DNA from 2 places in the Alteromonas sp. RKMC-009 genome. Region 2 is predicted to be linked to the other one. Evidence: predicted binding sites of a transcription regulator. Region 2 holds the regulator's gene; the other holds the start of a gene.

Region 1 (10,801 bases), 2.4 Mb from region 2:
GCAACAGGCAAACCTCTGCAATACCAGCACAAAACTACAGTGCGTTATGTTGTCACTATAGCAGGGCCGCAGGCTGTCGGGTATGTCACTCAACCACCTGACTATGAACACTATATTGAAAAACAAATCAGACCCATTGCTGAAAGCATCCTGCCGGCAACAGGGATCAACTATGATGATATAGACAACCAGCAACTGGGTTTATTTTAACCCGTTAGCCGCCCCTTCCGGTAATTCAACGCAGAGCCATTTCACTGGCACACTTTATCCGATATAACGTTTACATCCCTTGCAGGACGGTCTTCAGGCGCTGACAGGGAGCTTCGACTTAGTCACCGGATAGGAGGAACAGTGTTTAACTGGAAAGCCATACTGAAGCCCGCGGACAGGGCCTCAATTCTTAAGCATACCGGCCTGCTCGCTTATGCATTTATTGCCAGTATCTTATTCAAATCTCTGGGATTCATTCCGTCACATCAGGTGCCGGTAACCATGCTCATCGCATTTGTGTCTCTGGAATGGATGTTTTTCCAGCGCACTAAGTTCACTTCTCAGTAAGTCTTCTTTTTTATGATCCCTCCGGATACTCACAATCAGTGTCCGGTTTGGCTGTCTATTCCTCTCTGCTCCGCACTTTTATCAACTTTTCAATGATCATCTCTCTTCTGAAATCCGTCAGTATGCAGACAATTACACTTTAAATAACTGAGTAGCTGGCTCCGGCCAAAAGTGATTCAACCTGAATGTTATGGCTTTTGACTAGCAGAGATTCTGACCAGAGAAAAGAAACGAAAAAAGCCCGCTCAGATTGAGCGGGCTTCTTCGAATTGGGAGCCTGACGGTGTGCTACTCTCACATGGGGAGACCCCACACTACCATCGCCGCTAACGCGTTTCACTTCTGAGTTCGGAATGGATTCAGGTGGTACCACGTCGCTATTGCCGTCAGGCATAAACTTTTTATAACAATTTCAGAAAGCTTGATATCTTCATCAATCAGAGTAACGCTACTCTAACTGTTTAATTAGTCAGTCTATAACTTACAACGTCTAAGTAAAAAGCTACTTAGGCGTTGTATGGTTAAGCCTCACGGGCAATTAGTACAGGTTAGCTTAATGCCTTGCAACACTTCCACATCCTGCCTATCAACGTTGTAGTCTTCAACAACCCTTCAGAGAGGTTAAACCTCAGGGATGACTCATCTCGGGGCTCGCTTCCCGCTTAGATGCTTTCAGCGGTTATCGATTCCGAACGTAGCTACCGGGCAATGCCTTTGGCAAAACAACCCGAACACCAGCGGTTCGTCCACTCCGGTCCTCTCGTACTAGGAGCAGCTCCCCTCAATCATCCAACGCCCACACCAGATAGGGACCGAACTGTCTCACGACGTTCTAAACCCAGCTCGCGTACCACTTTAAATGGCGAACAGCCATACCCTTGGGACCGACTTCAGCCCCAGGATGTGATGAGCCGACATCGAGGTGCCAAACACCGCCGTCGATATGAACTCTTGGGCGGTATCAGCCTGTTATCCCCGGAGTACCTTTTATCCGTTGAGCGATGGCCCTTCCATACAGAACCACCGGATCACTATGACCTACTTTCGTACCTGCTCGACGTGTCTGTCTCGCAGTTAAGCTAGCTTATGCCATTGCACTAACCTCACGATGTCCGACCGTGATTAGCTAACCTTCGTGCTCCTCCGTTACTATTTGGGAGGAGACCGCCCCAGTCAAACTACCCACCAGACACTGTCCGCATTCCCGATAAGGGAACAACGTTAGAACATCAAACATACCAGGGTGGTATTTCAAGGACGGCTCCGTATGAACTGGCGTCCATACTTCAAAGCCTCCCACCTATCCTACACAAGTAGGTTCAATGTTCAGTGCCAAGCTGTAGTAAAGGTTCACGGGGTCTTTCCGTCTAGGTGCGGGTACACAGCATCTTCACTGCGATTTCAATTTCACTGAGTCTCGGGTGGAGACAGCGTGGCCATGGTTACACCATTCGTGCAGGTCGGAACTTACCCGACAAGGAATTTCGCTACCTTAGGACCGTTATAGTTACGGCCGCCGTTTACCGGGGCTTCGATCAAGAGCTTCGCTTACGCTAACCCCATCAATTAACCTTCCGGCACCGGGCAGGTGTCACACCCTATACGTCATCTTACGATTTAGCAGAGTGCTGTGTTTTTAATAAACAGTCCCAGCCACCTGGTCACTGCGGCCCCCGTGTGCTCAAAGAGCAAGTCTCATCACACGCAGGGGCGTACCTTCTCCCGAAGTTACGGTACAATTTTGCCGAGTTCCTTCACCCGAGTTCTCTCAAGCGCCTTAGTATTCTCTACCTGACCACCTGTGTCGGTTTGGGGTACGGTTCACATAATCATAAGTTTAGAAGCTTTTCCTGGAAGCAGGGCATCAACAACTTCACTCCCTTGGGAGCTCGTCTCGTGTCTCAGAATTATAAAACCGGATTTACCTAATCTTACTTCCTACACACTTTCACCTGGGCAACCAACGCCAGGATTGTCTAGCCTTCTCCGTCCCTCCGTCACTGATTATATAAGTACGGGAATATTAACCCGTTTCCCATCGACTACGCATTTCTGCCTCGCCTTAGGGGCCGACTTACCCTGCCCTGATTAGCATGGGACAGGAAACCTTGGTCTTCCGGCGTGGGGGTTTTTCACCCCCATTATCGTTACTCATGTCAGCATTCGCACTTCTGATACCTCCAGCAAACTTCACAGTTCACCTTCAGCGGCTTACAGAACGCTCCCCTACCCAAAGTACAAGTACTTTGCCGCAGCTTCGGTATATTGCTTAGCCCCGTTACATCTTCCGCGCAGGCCGACTCGACTAGTGAGCTATTACGCTTTCTTTAAAGGGTGGCTGCTTCTAAGCCAACCTCCTAGCTGTCTTAGCCTTCCCACATCGTTTCCCACTTAGCAATATTTTGGGACCTTAGCTGGCGGTCTGGGTTGTTTCCCTCTTCACGACGGACGTTAGCACCCGCCGTGTGTCTCCCGGATAGTTCTCTTTGGTATTCGGAGTTTGCAAAGGGTTGGTAAGTCGGGATGACCCCCTAGCCTTAACAGTGCTCTACCCCCAAAGGAATTCGTCCGAGGCTCTACCTAAATAGATTTCGGGGAGAACCAGCTATCTCCCGGTTTGATTGGCCTTTCACCCCCAGCCACAAGTCATCCCCGCCTTTTTCAACAGGCGTGGGTTCGGTCCTCCAGTTGATGTTACTCAACCTTCAACCTGCCCATGGCTAGATCACCGGGTTTCGGGTCTATACCTGGCAACTCAACGCGCAGTTAACACTCGCTTTCGCTACGGCTCCCCTAGACGGTTAACCTTGCTACCAAATATAAGTCGCTGACCCATTATACAAAAGGTACGCAGTCACCCCGAAGGGCTCCCACTGCTTGTACGTATACGGTTTCAGGTTCTGTTTCACTCCCCTCACAGGGGTTCTTTTCGCCTTTCCCTCACGGTACTGGTTCACTATCGGTCAGTAAGGAGTATTTAGCCTTGGAGGATGGTCCCCCCATCTTCAGTCAGGATAACACGTGTCCCGACCTACTTAATATGTGCTAACTGTCACTTCGTGTACGGGACTATCACCCTGTTCCGTTAAACTTTCCAGAATATTCCACTATGACAACTAACATCGGCTGGTCCCCTTTCGCTCGCCGCTACTAAGGGAATCTCGGTTGATTTCTTTTCCTCCGGGTACTTAGATGTTTCAGTTCCCCGGGTTTGCCTCGTTAACCTATGTATTCAGTTAACGATACCCGCAAGCGGGTGGGTTTCCCCATTCGGACATCGATGGCTCAAATGCGTTTTGTCAGCTCGCCACCGCTTTTCGCAGACTTACACGTCCTTCATCGCCTCTTACTGCCAAGGCATCCACCGTATACGCTTAGTCACTTAACCATACAACCCTAAATAGCTTCCGCTTAAGAACCTGTGCTGCGCGACTCTTCCTCGCTCGCTCGGTTATATACTACTTGTATACGCCCTCGCTCACTCGTCGTATTCGCTTGCCCAGAACCTTAATCGTCGCTATTTCCTCTTTTCAACATGAGTAGTGAGAGAGTAAATAGCCGTTACTTTATCTTCCAAAAGATGCGACATCCTAAAAGGATGGAAGATAAAGCGCCTAACCTCCGCCTTTTTATCCGGAGTCAGGTGTGCATCTAAGCACTGTTGTATGCATGACTGTCTAATCAATGTTCGTGCAAAATCGACGTTGTTTGTCGACTTTTGCGCAAGGAGGACGAACAGTACACTCAGTTGTGTATGTCAACCTTCTTACTACACGTTTGTCAGATAGAGTAGCTTTTGAAAGAACATCTTTCGATATTCTCAGTTACTCAATTTGATTGATTACTAATATCAGCTTTCCAAATTGTTAAAGAACAGGTTTAGAGTAAAAAACCCTAATCAATACTTACTCAACCGAGTAAAAATTCATTAGGATTTGCATCTTTCTGACCAAGTGATTACTTAATACATCCAATCTTTTTCAGGCAAGGAAGATGAAACCGTCGTGTGCCCCGGCACATGAGGTTTTATCTGACGCCGCATGAGAAAGATTTGGTAGGCTTGGGCAGACTTGAACTGCCGACCTCACCCTTATCAGGGGTGCGCTCTAACCAGCTGAGCTACAAGCCTATTGGTGGAGCTAAGCAGGATCGAACTGCTGACCTCCTGAATGCAAATCAGGCGCTCTCCCAGCTGAGCTATAGCCCCATAAGACTTGGTCGTTCTTCATTAATAACAAAACAATCTGTGTGAACACTGCGCTAAAAGGCAATAAACGATTTTTAAGGTAAGGAGGTGATCCAACCCCAGGTTCCCCTAGGGTTACCTTGTTACGACTTCACCCCAGTCATGAAACACAAAGTGGTAATCGTCCTCCCGAAGGTTAGACTAACTACTTCTTTTGCATCCCACTCCCATGGTGTGACGGGCGGTGTGTACAAGGCCCGGGAACGTATTCACCGCAGTATGCTGACCTGCGATTACTAGCGATTCCGACTTCATGGAGTCGAGTTGCAGACTCCAATCCGGACTACGACAAGCTTTAAGGGGTCCGCTCCACATCACTGTCTTGCTTCCCTCTGTACTTGCCATTGTAGCACGTGTGTAGCCCTACACGTAAGGGCCATGATGACTTGACGTCGTCCCCACCTTCCTCCGGTTTGTCACCGGCAGTCTCCTTAGAGTGCCCAACCAAATGCTGGCAACTAAGGACAAGGGTTGCGCTCGTTGCGGGACTTAACCCAACATCTCACGACACGAGCTGACGACAGCCATGCAGCACCTGTGTCAGAGTTCCCGAAGGCACTAATCCATCTCTGGAAAATTCTCTGCATGTCAAGTGTAGGTAAGGTTCTTCGCGTTGCTTCGAATTAAACCACATGCTCCACCGCTTGTGCGGGCCCCCGTCAATTCATTTGAGTTTTAACCTTGCGGCCGTACTCCCCAGGCGGTCTACTTAGCGCGTTAGCTTCGCTACGCACGAATTAAATTCACACACAGCTAGTAGACAGCGTTTACGGTGTGGACTACCAGGGTATCTAATCCTGTTCGCTACCCACACTTTCGGACATGAGCGTCAGTCTTTGGCCAGGGAGTCGCCTTCGCCACTGATGTTCCTCCAGATATCTACGCATTTCACCGCTACACCTGGAATTCCACTCCCCTCTCCAAGACTCTAGTCTGCCAGTTCTAAATGACCATCCCAGGTTGAGCCCGGGGCTTTCACATCTAGCTTAACAAACCGCCTGCGTCCGCTTTACGCCCAGTAATTCCGATTAACGCTCGCACCCTCCGTATTACCGCGGCTGCTGGCACGGAGTTAGCCGGTGCTTCTTCTGTTGTTAACGTCACAGCTGGCAGGTATTAACTACCAACCTTTCCTCACAACTGAAAGTGCTTTACAACCCGAAGGCCTTCTTCACACACGCGGCATGGCTGCATCAGGGTTTCCCCCATTGTGCAATATTCCCCACTGCTGCCTCCCGTAGGAGTCTGGGCCGTGTCTCAGTCCCAGTGTGGCTGATCTTCCTCTCAGAACAGCTAGAGATCGTCGCCTTGGTGAGCCTTTACCTCACCAACTAGCTAATCTCACTTGGGCCTCTCTTCAGGTAGGAGCCGAAGCCCCCTTTGGTCCGTAGACGTTATGCGGTATTAGCAGTCGTTTCCAACTGTTATCCCCCTCCCAAAGGCAAGTTCCCAAGCATTACTCACCCGTCCGCCACTCGTCAGCAAATAGCAAGCTATTTCTGTTACCGTTCGACTTGCATGTGTTAGGCCTGCCGCCAGCGTTCAATCTGAGCCATGATCAAACTCTTCAATTAAATACATCGAAAAACTTTTATGAATCGTCGGTTGACACTCTTAACGAGTGCCCACACAGATTGTCTTGTTATAAATTTTTAAAGAACAATTGCTAACCTCGGCTAGCTGCTTCAGCGTTTCTCCCTGAAGCGGGACGCGCATTCTACGCGCTTCGTTTTCAGTGTCAACATCTTTTTGAAATTTAATTTCTCAGGTGTTTTCAGTGAAAACCGTTATAAATAACCATTATTAAGTTCTTATAACGACTTCTTCGTGGACCGTCTGACGTTCCCCGTCGAAGTGGTGCGCATTCTACGCATCAGAGATTTTTCGTCAACCCCTTTTTTATCCTTTTTGACCTTTTTCTTCGAATTCGAACTCAAACGCCTGGTTTTCCAACAAAAGTCTATTTTTTATTGGTCTTTCGTCTACTATTTCATCAGACCATTGTTCAATTTGTTACAAATGAGTAAACTATGAACAGCCTCCAACGTTTCACTAAAATAATTAAAGGTAGGTTTATGAAAGTAGGCTTTATTCAATGCGCAGTAATTAGCGCGGTATTCGCAATCGCAGGTTATCTCATCGTTTCTTCCGCTAGTCTGGAAGCGAGTCTTCCTGTCACCGTTGCAGTGTCTTTGCTTATTAGCGGTATCGTTACACCCTGGCTTGCATCTCTGCTGAGTTCGTCTTCAACGTCCTCTTCAGTGAATGCTGATGTGACTTCTGATACTTCCGGAGAAACAGCCACTTTATATGTAGGTAATCTTCCATATAAAGCGAACGAAGATGCAGTGAAAGAATATTTCAAGGATTACATCGAAGTTCAGAGTGTTCGTCTTATGAAGGACCGTCGTACTGGAAAACGTAAAGGGTATGGATTTATCGAAGTCATTACCCGCGACGTAGATTCAGCTATTACGGAACTAAACGATAAAGTATTTCTGGAAAGAACATTGAAAGTACGTGCTGCAAGGGAGAAAGGAGAAACCGAGTAGTCGTACTACACAAACATTAAAGAACCCCGGCATGCCGGGGTTCTTTTTTATCCGAATATTGAATTGGGCATCACTTTTAATAGTCCGCCCGTATCTTTCAGCTTTCGCTTGCCGGAGGCTCTACAGGCTGAGTTTTCTGCTGCTCGCCCGGCATAGCGTCAAGTAAACGCTGATTGAAACTATGGAAACGATTTATAGCTGTGACTAAATCCGGTACCTGTACATCCTTCATTTCGTTGATCAGGCCATTTATCAGAGTGTTGAAGTCTTCACCTGAAGCCAGTTGTTGTCTCGCCGAATCAAAGACGTTAAGCATCTTATTCAGATATTGTGCAACAGGCTTCGCTTCATCGCCGTGGGAACCGGACTCGCTGCCGTCACGATAATGCTGAATAGCACCGTAAGTTTTCACAACTTCCGTTTGCTGCGTTCTGTTCAGTTGCAATGCGTAACCCGTAAGTTCCTGATCATCAAAACCCAGTTCCAGCGCTTTCTCAAACGCCTTATCCAGATCGCCACCAAAGAACGTGTCAGCCAGATCGTTAACGGATTCCACTAAATCAGCAATGGCCGTTAATTCACCTTCATCCAGCTCGCCTTTCAGAGAGAAACTTATCCCCTGACGATCAAAGTACGAGTAAGAGGTGTTGTCTGTAGCAACAACATTCTGATAGCCATTACCGTCACCACCCTGCCCCTGCCCAGTCGTATAAGCGACGGTTTGCTGGCTGGCATATTGATAAGCCCTCAGACTCTCAAAGCTCAACTGCACTTCATCACCATCTCTTGTACGAATTGTCAGACTGGCAGATTCTGAGTTGCTGCTATTAACGTTCAAAGCTGATGCAACACCACCTGCAGCAAGTTGATCTTCATTCTGAATACCGAGCAGATCAGACTCCAGTGCATTAATGCGATTTTCGATGAGACTGCGGCTCCTGTCGATGCCTGTTGAGATATCATCATTCATCAGGCCTCCCAGATCTTTTTCTGCCATGGCAATTCCCTGGGAAACCCCTTCTCTCGCCTGCGAAAAAAGATTACCGAGTTTCTCTTCATCCGCACCACCTCTTGCAGCGCCCTGAATGACACCACCGACAAAACGCATAACGTTTTTTGCCACTTCCTCAAAATCAAATAAAGAGGTTTCCTTCTCTTTATCTGACGTATCATCTTTTGCAAACTTACCACGCTGTCCGTCAACGGTAACCTGTTGCTCCATTGACGAACTGTAGACTTTCAGGCCAATGGTCGTCTGCGAACTACTGACGCTTACCATTGCGGTTTGCCGCTGCTGAAATTCAGCAGCCTGACGAAGTCCATCCTGCTGTAACTGCTTTTTGATTGCTTTATTAGGGTCTTCAGGTGCCTTCTGTTCTGCAACAGCCGGCTTCTGCTCACTAACAAATGCCTTAATTTCACCCACGTTCATAATGTTGTCCTCACTAACCTCACATTAGTTATCGGCAGACTTAACGAATTGTTTAATTTTAATGCAATCTCAGAACAGTGTTTGCACAAATAATTTAAGACACTACAATGCGCAGCCCGGCAAACAAGATGAAGCTATTACAATGACAACTCAGACACACAGTCAGCAATATACCGCGCAGTTAGACGAGAAGATCTCGCGACTGTCACAACTACTTGATCAATATGGTCAAACTGAGATGTCTGTGTTTGCCTCTGAAGAAACCGGCTACCGCATGCGGGCAGAATTTCGGGTATGGCATGATGGCGATGACTTGTATCACATCATGTTCAACAGCGAGACGAAAGAAAAGTATCGCGTTGACACCTTCCCGCCGGCAAGCGATACCATCAATGCCGCTATGCAAACTTTAATGACAGAACTTCGTCCAAGCCAGGTACTGAGAAAGAAGTTATTTCAGATTGATTATCTGAGCGGGTTGTCAGGTGAGCTGGTGATAAGCCTTTTGTATCACCGTCAGCTGGATGATGAATGGGAAACGGCTGCGCGGGCGCTGCAAGATACGTTGTCTGACACCTTCGGTACAGTGAATGTTATCGGCCGTGCACGTAAGCAGAAGAAAATTCTGGGCAATGACTTTATCATCGAATCGCTGCCGGTAAATGGACGACACTATCAATTCAGGCATATCGAAAACAGCTTTACCCAGCCGAATGCAAAAGTGAACTGCCGCATGATCGAATGGGCATTGTCTGTGTGTGAAAACACCAGCGGCGATCTTCTTGAAATGTACTGCGGAGCCGGTAATTTCTCACTGCCTATGGCCAGCCAGTTTCGCAAGGTCATCGGCACTGAAATCGCCAAACCTTCGGTTAACGCTGCGCAATTTAACATTGAAGTGAACAACATAGACAATGTGGAGATTGTTCGTCTGTCTGCTGAAGAGTTTACGGAAGCATTAAGAACAGGACGTCAGTTTTCCCGCCTCAACGGCATTGATTTATCAGGCTACAACTTTACGACTGTGCTGGTTGACCCGCCAAGAGCCGGTCTTGATGAAGAATCACTGAAGATGATTCAGGACTATCCGGAAATTATTTATATTTCCTGTAATCCCGATACGCTGGCAGCGAATCTGGCGACATTGTCGCAAACCCACGATCTGGTGGCGTCTGCCTTGTTCGATCAATTCCCTTTTACGCACCACATTGAGGCCGGCGTAAAACTGGTGAAGAAAAACCGTTAATTACTCACTTTTGACTTTCCGGGGGCGATAGACTTTTGCCCCCAACTGTACAAAACGCAATTGCGCTTTTACCCTGTGGCCAATTTCCTGCCTCAACGGCACATCCACTTCTAAGGCTTCAGCTCCGGCACTGAATACAAGCCGGACCATGGCTTCTGCCTGAAGACTTGCCAGTTGATGCTCTGCGCCCTGACTTTCCACAATATAATCAGCCAGTTCTTCAATAAAATGCTGAATTTCCCTCAGTACTGCCATCCGGTAGGCAGTTGAGGTGCCGGTGTGTTCACGGAGCAGTAATCTGAACACGTTAGTATTGGCGGTAATAAATTCCATGAAGGTATCTACCGAGGTATCGATAACCCCGCCGCCACTGGCGATACGGCGTCTTGCCTGACGCATCAGTTGACGGAGTGCAAGACCCGCCTCGTCCACCAGCGTCAGACCGAGTTCGTCCATATCTTTGAAGTGACGGTAAAAAGAAGTCGGCGCAATACCGGCTGCACGGGAGACTTCACGTAAACTGATAGCAGACAGACTGCGCTGCTCATCGAGCAAACCAAAAGCAGCATTGATAATATTCTGGCGGGTTTTTAATTTTTGCTCCTGACGACTCACCGCCAACTCCTTCTTTTCATTCCGGATACCTGTTAAACGGTAACGATTGTACCTTACCCCGGCGATGACGGCACATCAGTTTCACAAAATCTGCACTATACTTAAAGCTGAAATTGTCGCTTTTCCCTTGCCTGCGCCCGGTGAAAACGATA
Region 2 (10,801 bases):
AAAGAGTCTGCAGTTTGAACAACTTTTCAGCACTGATTTCATTCAGGCGTTTTACTTGTTTATTGCGTGCGTCTTCCAGGGTTTGATAGGCCTCGCCGTAGTTGCCTAATGCCGCCTGAATTCTTGATTCCAGTATCCGTGACTCAATCATTTCTTTAGGCGTAGCTGATGCAGAAATCGTTTCTGCGCGGGCCAGTGTGTCCAGTGCGGTGCCGAAGTTGCCGGTATGATAATGGGCGTTTGATAAGCCCCGTAAAATGTCCCCGTAATACTGTTCAGATGGCAGTATTTCCTGAATCGCTGTTAAGTGTTGGTAAATTGCCAGCGCCTCCTGCAAATAGGGAAGGGCATTGTCGTACTGTTCAGCCTGCTGAAACACCGATGCAATAAGACCAGCTATGTGAGCAGGCAGGATTTGAGTCGCGTTCTCCGATGCAATTCTGTGGGCAATGATCAGTTTTGTCAGCGCGGCCTCACGATTTTGTAGTGATTGCTGAATTAATCCTTCCGTTATTAATGCACCGATGTACAGCTGGGTGACAGTATGCTGCTGTGCCCACTCACTGACGACAGCGACATAATGCAGCGCCAGCACCTGGCGCTCTGTTTTTTCGTAAAGTTGCGATTTTTGCAGCAGTAAACGGTGATATAGCAACGGTTCGCCTACTTGAACTACATTTTCAAGCCCCTGTTCCAGAAGAGACTCTGAGCGGCTGAAATCACCCAGTTTCATGTAAAAGTACGACAGCAGATATTGAATGGTGGCAGGCGTATAGTCGGGCAGGACATCATCAAGCATCTCCTCCAGACCAAGTACGGTTTCCTGCGGGTGCTGATGAAAAGACTTAATGACGTGGATAACCGCATCATCGGGCGCAGATACCTGTGCCGGTGCCGCAAAGGTGCAATAAGACATAAATATCAGGCCTGTCGCGGCGACAACAGGAATAATATTGTTCTTAAATGCAATACGTCGCTGTTTTAACGGGTATTCCGGCACTTGTTGTCCTGAGCATGTCTCATCCGGTTTAACTATAGTTCAAAAAACACCGCCGGGCGCACGCAGGCAAACATTTTCAAACTGGCACATTAGTTGAACTGACACTGACAGACACGAAGTAAGCGTCAATTTTCTGTTAGCGAGAGCAAATTTTATGCAGCTATCCGGCTATCTGCAGCGGTTCGACAAAAACCAGATTCAAAATATCACCAGTGGTCTGGGGGCGCCTGTCGTTTTGCTGGCGATCATGGGCATGGTTATTTTGCCCATGCCGCCCTTTCTGCTCGATGTTCTTTTCAGTTTTAACATCGCCCTCAGTCTGGTCATTATTCTTGTGGCTGTATTTACCCAAAAACCGGTGGATTTCGGTATATTTCCCCTGGTTTTGCTGATTGCTACGGTGTTGCGGCTGGCATTGAATGTTGCCTCGACGCGGGTCGTTTTGCTGTATGGTCATGAAGGCGGCGATGCTGCGGGGAAGGTAATCGAAGCCTTCGGAGCCGTGGTTATTGGTGGTAACTATGCGGTGGGTGTGGTGGTATTCGCCATCCTGCTCATTATCAACTTCAAAGTAGTGACAGCCGGTGCCGGCCGTATATCTGAAGTCAGCGCCAGATTTACACTTGATGCCATGCCCGGTAAGCAAATGGCCATTGATGCCGATTTGAATGCCGGCTATATCGATCAGGATGAAGCCCGCAAGCGCCGAGAAGAAATCACCGCAGAAGCAGACTTCTACGGCTCGATGGACGGTGCATCAAAATTCGTTAAAGGTGACGCGGTAGCCGGTTTGTTCATCATGATGATTAATATCGTCGGTGGCTTATTTATCGGCATGATTCAGCATGACTTGTCGTTTGGAAATGCGCTGGAAGTTTACACTATTCTGACAATCGGTGACGGTCTGGTTGCCCAGATCCCATCCCTGTTGTTGTCGGTGGCAACGGCAATTATCGTCACCCGTGAAAACGAAACCCAGGAAATGGGTAAGGAAATCCGGACACAACTGGGTAATCAGCAGGCTCTGTATATTGCCGCAGCGGTGCTGTTTGTCATGGGGATTGTGCCCGGCATGCCCCACGTGGCCTTTCTGGGTTTCTCTGCTATTGCTGCCGGTTATGCATACTGGCAGGGTGTGCAGGCGAAGAAAGCGGCAGAAAAACCGGCTGTGCCGGCCAAAATGGAAGGTGGTGCTGACCAGCCTGCTCCGGAAATTAAAGAGCTGGGTTGGGATGACGTACAGCAAGTTGACACTATCGGCCTTGAAGTTGGTTACCGGCTCATTCCGCTGGTGGATAAATCACAGGGCGGCGAATTGCTTACACGTATAAAAGGTGTGCGGAAGAAACTGTCTCAGGAACTGGGCTTTCTGGTTCCGCCGGTGCACATCCGCGATAATCTGGATCTCGACCCCAATGCCTACACGATCTCCATGCTGGGTGTGACCATCGGAGATGCGCAAATCAGTCATGATGAAGAGCTGGCGATTAACCCCGGGCAGGTGTTCGGTAAGCTGGAAGGACGGGCGACTAAAGACCCCGCTTTCGGACTGGATGCCGTGTGGATACGGCCGAATCAGCGGGAGCATGCGCAAACCCTTGGTTACACAGTAGTGGATGCGGCCACCGTGGTAGCGACACATCTCAGTCAGTTACTCAGCAACAATGCTTACCAGTTACTCGGTCATGAAGAAGTACAACAACTTCTCGATATGCTGGCGAAATCCAGTCCTAAGCTGGTGGAAGGGCTGGTACCGGATATTTTGCAGCTGAGCACCGTTGTAAAAGTACTGCAAACCTTATTGTTCGAAGGCGTTCCCATCCGCGATATGCGTACTATCGTTCAGACCTTATCGGAATACGGACCCCGCAGTCAGGATCCGGATGTGCTGGTATCTGCAGTGCGTATTGCGCTGAAGCGTTTGATTGTGCAGGAAATCAGTCAGGGAGCGAAAGAAGTGCCTGTCATAACTCTGGCACCAGAGTTGGAACAGATGTTGCACCAGTCACTTCAGGCAGGAGGAGAGGACGGCGCCGGCATCGAACCGGGACTGGCAGACCGGCTCCAGCAATCCCTGCAACAGGCCGCACAACAACAAGAACTGAATGGCGAGCCTGCGGTACTGTTGACGTCAGGCATGTTAAGACCTGTGCTGTCACGCTTCCTGAAGTATTCGGTAGCTGGCCTGCATGTGTTGTCTTATCAGGAAATCCCTGATGACAAACAAATCAAAATTGTCAGCTCTGTGGGTCAATAATCTGACGCCGGGTGAGTGAAGAGGTTGAGATGAAAATCAGACGGTTTTTTGGCAAAGATATGCGGGAAGCATTAAGCCAGGTAAAAGCAGAATTGGGCAGTGACGCCGTAATCATGTCGAATCGCAAAGTGGCAGACGGTATTGAGCTGGTCGCCGCTTACGATAAAGAGCCGGAAGCAAAAATAAAACTCAACACCCGCCATGACGCAGGTAAAACAGCTGCACAAAAGGCGACGCCAAGCCTCAGCGAAATTATCGGTGACGATGGTCCGGATACCTTACGGGCGTTACTTGAAAAGCAGGCTGCAGAAAAAGCTGCGGCTGCCGGAAGTGACCGTCAGAATCCTGCAGTTTCTCCTGCACCACAAACATCGTCTGCATTTGCCGCAGATACCCGTGGGGTCAACCCACAACCCGCTGCATCTCATGACGAAGAGGCGTTTTCATTTGCTGATGTATTTTCTGCAAAAGAACAAAGGCCTGCACCGGTATCTCAAATGAATCCCGATTTTAAAGCGGCGGAAAGTCAGCAGTCTGCCGGTGCCCCGGCCAGTGAGCTGGATGCGATAAAAGAGGAACTGGCCTCTCTTCGCAGCGTTTTACAATATCAGGTCGCAGACTTGATGGATGCTAAAAAGCAGCGTCAGCGCCCTGTACACAGTTATCTGACCCAGTGTTTAACCGGTATGGGGCTGAGCGCTTCACTGGCTGAGCAACTGGTGCACTACACCCCTTCTCAATACACCGAGCGGGAAGCGTGGATTTACCTTCTCAACCTTTTGGCTAATCGCCTTAATGTTTCCGGTAATGATATCCTGACCCAAACCGGTGTGGTTGCTCTTGTTGGTCCAACAGGAACAGGCAAAACCACGACTGTTGCTAAATTAGCAGCACGCTATGCGCAAAAATACGGTGCTGATCAGGTGGCTATGATCACTATCGATACCTACCGTATTGCCGCTTATGAACAGCTGGCAACGTATGGCAAAATTATTGGCTGTACCACAAGGAAGGCGCAAAGCAGTGAAGAATTAGCCGAACTTCTCTTCCAGTTACGCCATAAGCGTCTAATATTAATAGACACGGCTGGTTTCAGTCAGCGCGACAGTCGTTTAATTAAGCAACTTGGTCAATTTAATCACGGACAAATGCAACCTGTCCGTAAATACCTGGTTGCGCAGGCAAATACCCAATATCCTGCATTGCAACGCATCATTGAAGCGTATAATTCCGTTAAGCTTGACGGATGTATCTTCACGAAAGTTGATGAATGCTACAGTTTGGGTGAGGTTTTAAGTGTTGCTGTTGAACAGCAATTGCCAGTTAGTTATGTGACCGACGGGCAGCAGGTACCTGAAGATATTAAAGTTGCTGATGCAAAATCTCTCGTATCTGCCGCTGCAAAGCTTTATAAAAAGTACGGTTTGAATCATACTAAGCGTAATCATGAAGTTAATTCAGTTCAGGCAGTATGATCGAAGATCAAGCGAGTAGCTTACGAAAGATGAATCAATCACGCCTCATAAAGGTTATTGCCGTTACCGGCGGCAAAGGTGGTGTTGGTAAAACCAACATTACATTAAACACGGCGATTGCTATGGCCAAGCAAGGTAAGCGGGTCATGGTACTCGATGCCGACTTAGGATTAGCGAACGTTGACGTCATGCTGGGTTTGCGTGTTGAGAAGAACCTTTCTCACGTATTATCCGGTGAATGCACACTTGATGATGTTCTGGTAACCGGACCTCACGGTATTAAAATAGCTCCGGCGACTTCAGGTACTCAGGCAATGACCGAGTTATCGCCTACAGAACATGCCGGATTAATCCGTGCTTTCAGTGAGTTACGGTCGCAGATTGACGTGCTGATTGTAGATACCGCTGCCGGTATTTCCGATATGGTACTGAGTTTCTCCCGTGCCTCGCAGGACATCATGGTAGTGGTTTGTGACGAACCGACTTCTCTGACCGATGCCTATGCACTGATTAAAATATTGAACCGTGAACACGGTGTGTTCCGCTTCAAAATTGTGGCAAACATGGTTCGGGACATTCGTGAAGGGCAGGAATTATTCAGTAAATTATCAAAAGTGACAGGCAGATTCCTGGATGTGGCACTAGAATTGGTGGCAACTGTACCTTTCGACGAAAATATTCGTCGGGCAGTCAGAAAGCAAACCGCTATTGTGGATGCATTTCCCGGTTCTCCTGCGGCCGTCGCGATTAGTCAGTTAGCCACCAAAGCGCTTAACTGGCCGGTACCGGCTCAGCCGGGTGGTCACCTGGAATTTTTCATTGAACAACTGGTGACGAAGCAAGCAGTAGGAAGCCAACGTTGAATAGTAAAGCGGCAGCTTACCAGCAGCAGACCGACAAGTCGCAGCTGGTCGAGCGCCATGCATCCCTTGTAAAACGTATTGCCCATCACCTGATGGCGCGTTTGCCTGCCAGTGTGCTGGTGGATGACCTGATTCAGGCAGGGATGATCGGATTGCTGGAAGCAGCCAGAAATTTCGACGGCTCGAAAGGGGCCAGTTTCGAAACCTTCGCAGGTATCCGTATTCGTGGTGCTATGCTGGATGAAATCCGTAAGGGCGACTGGACACCCCGTTCAGTGCATAAAAATAGCCGTGCTATTACGGAAGCCATAACACAAGTTGAAAGAGAAACTGGCAGAGACGCGCGTGATACAGAAATTGCTGCTAAGCTAAATGTCAGTATTAATGATTATCATCAAATGCTTAACGAGGTGAATGCCGGTAAACTTGTCGGTATTGAAGACCTGGGTGTATCAGAAGATGTAATCAGCACAGAACAGAATAAAGGTAATGATTCACCCCTCGAAGATTTAATGCAGGGGGCGTTTCAAAAGGCGTTGGCACATGCCATCACAACATTACCTGAACGGGAAGCAATTGTACTGTCCCTGTACTATGATGAAGAACTGAATTTACGTGAAATCGGTGAAGTTCTTGAAGTCAGTGAGTCAAGGGTCAGCCAGATTCATAGCCAGGCCATGTTAAAACTAAAAGCCCGAATGCAATCATGGCAGGCAGAAGAATAAAACATACTAATATTAATAACGATTGATAATCCTCACCGGAGGCTATTTTGGACAAGAGTATGAAAATTCTTGTAGTAGACGACTTCTCTACTATGAGACGAATCATAAAGAACCTGCTTAAAGATCTTGGATTTTCCAATATTCAGGAAGCTGACGATGGAAGTACGGCCCTCCCCATGCTCCAGCAAGGCGACTTTGAATTTGTCGTGACCGACTGGAACATGCCAGGTATGCAGGGTATCGACCTGTTACGCGCTATACGTGCTGACGACAAACTCAAGCATTTGCCAGTATTGATGGTGACAGCTGAAGCGAAAAAAGAGCAAATCGTTGCTGCAGCACAGGCAGGTGTAAACGGATATGTTGTGAAGCCTTTCACAGCCGCTACACTTAAGGAAAAACTCGACAAGATTTTTGAGCGTTTAGGTTGATCCAGCCGCTCCCGCCAGAGAAGAGGATTACTGGATGTCTCCTACTAAAAAAGTCCCTATTTCGCTCGAAGAAGCAAAACAACTGGTAGCATATCTTGAGCAGGGTGATGATGAATCCGCCAACGCCCTGCTTGAGGCCGTATCTGCCAAAGAGTCTGTCGAACTTTTTGCTGAAGTTGGCAAACTTACCCGTCAACTTCATGACGCCCTCAACACCTTCCAGTTAGACGAGCGTATTGCTGGTCTGGCTAATGATGATATTCCTGATGCGCAAACGCGTCTCACCTACGTAATTGAAGAAACTGAAAAAGCGGCTAATACTACAATGGACGCTGTTGAGTCCTGTATGCCAATTGCTGAATCTTTATCAGACCGGATCACAACCCTTGAGCCTGAATGGCAAAAGCTTATGACCCGTCAGATTGAGCTCGGTGAATTCAAGAGTTTATGTATGGATATCGACGCCCTGTTTAAGGACATGTCGAAAGATTCTTCTAAACTTAACAGCCTTTTGACCGAAGTATTAATGGCACAGGGTTATCAGGATTTGACAGGCCAGGTTATTCGCAGAGTGATTGACCTGGTGAAAGAAGTCGAAGACAGCCTTGTGAACATGCTGACCGTGTTCGGTGAACGGGATGCACCTGTTAAAGCACAGAGCACCACGAACAAGCCGGACGCTGTTGAAGCGGAAGGGCCAATCATGAACGCTGAGAAGCGGGATGACGTAGTACAAGGCCAGGATGACGTGGATGATCTCCTGTCGAGCCTTGGTTTTTAGGGGAGCGAATGAATGTCGTTTGATGTTGATGAGGATATATTACAGGACTTTCTGGTCGAAGCCGGAGAAATCCTGGAACAATTACAGGAACAGTTAGTTGACCTGGAGAATAATCCGGAAGACGCTGACCTCCTCAACGCGATTTTCCGTGGATATCACACGGTAAAAGGTGGCGCAGGTTTCTTATCTCTGACTGAACTGGTTGAGATTTGTCACGGCGCAGAAAACGTCTTTGACGTAATGCGTAATGGCCAGCGTACACTGACGCCGGAATTAATGGATGTCATTCTGCAAGCGACAGACGTCGTAGTGGAAATGTTTGAGCGGGTAAAAGCCCGTGAGCCACTCGAAGCCGCTGATTCAAATCTTGTTGATGTTCTGCATAAGTTGAGCAAGCCAGAAGCCCCCGGCGAAAATATTTTTGGCGGGGAAACGGCAGCACCGGCAGAAGAAGTGCCGGTAGCAGAAGAACCTGAGCTGATAGTTGAAGAGGTACCGGTTGCACCGGAAGCCGCCGCTGTTGCAGAGCCTGCCGGTGATAACAGCATTGAAGATATCAGCGAAGATGAATTTGAAGCATTACTGGACCAGCTGCATGGTTCCGGTGCGCCCGGCAGACCGTCGGCAGATGCACCTGCAAAGCCAGCTGCACCTGCGCCCGCTCCGGCAGCAGCCGCTGGCGGAGATGGCGAAGATATCACCGATGATGAATTTGAGGCTCTGTTAGACGAGCTTCACGGTAAAGGACAGTTTGGTGGCGATGCCGCACCTGCCGCTACACCGGCGGCCGCAGCACCGGCAGCGGAACAGGCTGCAGCCGGTTCTGACGGTGACGAAATCACCGATGACGAATTTGAAGCTTTGCTTGACCAGTTACACGGTAAAGGTCAGGGACCCGGCATTGCCGGTGGTGTTGAAGTCGACACTCAGGCAACCAAAGCCGTTCAGGCTGCCAAAGCGGAACAGTCTAAACCTGCAGAGCCTGCCAAGCCGGCTCAACCTGCTAAAGCTGCTGCACCTGCTCCGGCCGCAAAAGCGGCTCCGGCTGCGCCAGCCGCACCCGCTGCCCCTTCCAAGCCCGCAGCACCTGCTGCAAAAGCTGCACCTAAGAAAGAAGAAAAAGCCCCGCAGGCAGAAACTACTGTTCGGGTAGACACCAAACGCCTTGACCAGATTATGAATATGGTCGGTGAGTTGGTGCTGGTTCGTAACCGCTTGTTAAGCCTTGGTATCAATACCAATGACGAAGATATGTCGAAGGCTATCGCTAACCTGGATGTGGTGACCGGTGATCTTCAGGGCGCGGTAATGAAAACCCGCATGCAGCCCATTAAGAAAGTCTTCGGTCGTTTCCCCAGGGTTGTCCGCGACCTTGCCCGTAGCCTGAAAAAAGAAATTACCCTTGAGCTTGAAGGGGAAGAAACGGATCTGGATAAAAACCTGGTTGAGGCGCTGGCCGATCCCCTGGTTCACCTGGTGCGTAACTCCGTCGACCATGGAATTGAAATGCCGGATGATCGTGCCAATGCGGGAAAACCGCGCATGGGTACAGTGAAACTGGCAGCATCACAGGAAGGCGATCATATCCTGCTTACTATCACCGATGATGGTAAAGGGATGGATCCGGAAAAGCTGAAAGAAATCGCTATCAGTCGTGGCGTGCTTGATGCTGATGCCGCCGCCCGTATGTCTGATGTGGAAGCGTTTAATCTGATATTCGCGCCGGGCTTCTCTACCAAGACAGAGATCAGTGATATCTCCGGTCGTGGTGTGGGCATGGACGTGGTTAAAACTAAAATCAACCAGCTGAATGGTACCGTAAACATTGATTCTCATCTGGGTAAAGGCACCCGGTTAGAAATCAAAGTACCGTTAACACTGGCAATCCTGCCAACTCTGATGATTGTTGTCGGTCAGCAAACCTTTGCATTGCCATTGGGCGCTGTTAACGAAATTATCAACATGGACATCAAGAAAACCAATACGGTAGATGGTCAGTTGACGATGATCGTCCGCTCTAAGGCTATCCCGTTATTCTTCCTTGGTGAATGGCTTATCCGCGGCCCGAAAAATATCGAGAAAGAAAAAGGCCATGTTGTTGTAGTGCAAATAGGTACACAGCAGGTGGGCTTCGTGGTGGATGCATTGATTGGTCAGGAAGAAGTGGTGATCAAGCCACTGGATGCCTTGTTACAAGGTACACCGGGTATGGCTGGTGCAACCATTACATCGGATGGCGGAATCGCGTTAATTCTTGATATCCCGAGTCTGCTTAAGCGATATGCGCGCAGGTCATAGTCGCAATTAAAGGAACATCATTACTATGGCTTTTAAAGTCCTTGTTGTGGACGATTCGACGTTTTATCGTCGTCGTGTACGCGAAATTCTGGATGAGGACAGAGAACTCGAGGTTGTTGGCGAAGCCAAAAACGGTGAAGAAGCACTGGATATGCTGATGAAGTTGTCACCCGATGTGGTGACAATGGATGTGGAAATGCCGGTTATGGACGGTATTTCCGCTGTAAAAGCGATCATGCAGAAACGCCCTGTACCTATTCTCATGTTTTCATCTCTGACTCATGAAGGTGCTCAGGCAACGCTTGACGCGCTGGAAGCCGGTGCGCTGGATTTTCTGCCAAAGAAATTTGAGGAAATATCTAAAGAGCGTAAAGAGGCCGTGGGCTTACTGCGGACTAAAGTTCGTTTACTGGCCCGGCGTGGTGTCGGCATACGCCGGCCTGTGATTTCACGCAGAGAGCCAGCGGCAAAGCCCGCTCCACCAATGCCTGCCAATGCCCCTAAAGCGACGTTCTTTAAAAGCTCGTCTATCCTCACCGGACGTACTGAAACTGCATCCCAGCCTACTGTTTCTAAAGTTAAGGCATCAGGAAAGCGGTATAAATGTCTGGCCATCGGGGCCTCTACAGGTGGTCCTGTGGCATTGCAAAAAGTGTTGTCAGGGCTGCCGGCTAACTTTCCATATCCGATTTTATTGGTTCAGCATATGCCCGGCACGTTTACTAATGCGTTCGCCCAGCGGCTGAACAATAACTGCGAGATTTCGGTAAAAGAAGCTGAACACGGGGATATTCTTAAACCCGGTTGCGCTTATCTTGCGCCCGGAGGCAAGCAAATGGTAGTAGAGTCTATGTCACTGCCGAATATTGTTCTCCGTGATGCCCATGAACATGAGAAAGATACCTACAAACCCAGTGTGGATATTACACTTAACAGTCTGGTGGATATTTACGGCGGCGATGTACTGAGTA

Evidence for each region. Region 2 encodes FliA, which starts transcription of late flagellar genes. Its sites were predicted from a motif close to CTAAAGNTNNNNNNNNNNNNGCCGATA; they were not measured.
Region 1: a site for FliA is predicted at 8,818-8,844, ahead of DS731_RS17295 (DUF5610 domain-containing protein). Genes of this name have one in related genera too.

Annotation. Positions count from the first base shown of each region.
Region 1 is NZ_CP031010.1:3,933,656-3,944,456, forward strand. It holds gene DS731_RS17255 (DNA polymerase II) at 1-210, shown strand, start outside; gene DS731_RS17260 (hypothetical protein) at 352-558, shown strand; rRNA gene rrf (5S ribosomal RNA) at 834-949, opposite strand; rRNA gene DS731_RS17270 (23S ribosomal RNA) at 1,076-3,946, opposite strand; tRNA gene DS731_RS17275 (tRNA-Ile) at 4,611-4,687, opposite strand; tRNA gene DS731_RS17280 (tRNA-Ala) at 4,690-4,765, opposite strand; rRNA gene DS731_RS17285 (16S ribosomal RNA) at 4,846-6,378, opposite strand; gene DS731_RS17290 (RNA recognition motif domain-containing protein) at 6,880-7,356, shown strand; gene DS731_RS17295 (DUF5610 domain-containing protein) at 7,454-8,788, opposite strand; gene trmA (tRNA (uridine(54)-C5)-methyltransferase TrmA) at 8,931-10,034, shown strand; gene fabR (HTH-type transcriptional repressor FabR) at 10,035-10,649, opposite strand.
Region 2 is NZ_CP031010.1:1,513,065-1,523,865, forward strand. It holds gene DS731_RS06570 (sensor domain-containing diguanylate cyclase) at 1-1,000, opposite strand, end outside; gene flhA (flagellar biosynthesis protein FlhA) at 1,155-3,257, shown strand; gene flhF (flagellar biosynthesis protein FlhF) at 3,287-4,732, shown strand; gene DS731_RS06585 (MinD/ParA family protein) at 4,729-5,595, shown strand; gene DS731_RS06590 (RNA polymerase sigma factor FliA) at 5,592-6,320, shown strand; gene cheY (chemotaxis response regulator CheY) at 6,368-6,751, shown strand; gene DS731_RS06600 (protein phosphatase CheZ) at 6,786-7,532, shown strand; gene DS731_RS06605 (chemotaxis protein CheA) at 7,545-9,830, shown strand; gene DS731_RS06610 (protein-glutamate methylesterase/protein-glutamine glutaminase) at 9,856-10,801, shown strand, end outside.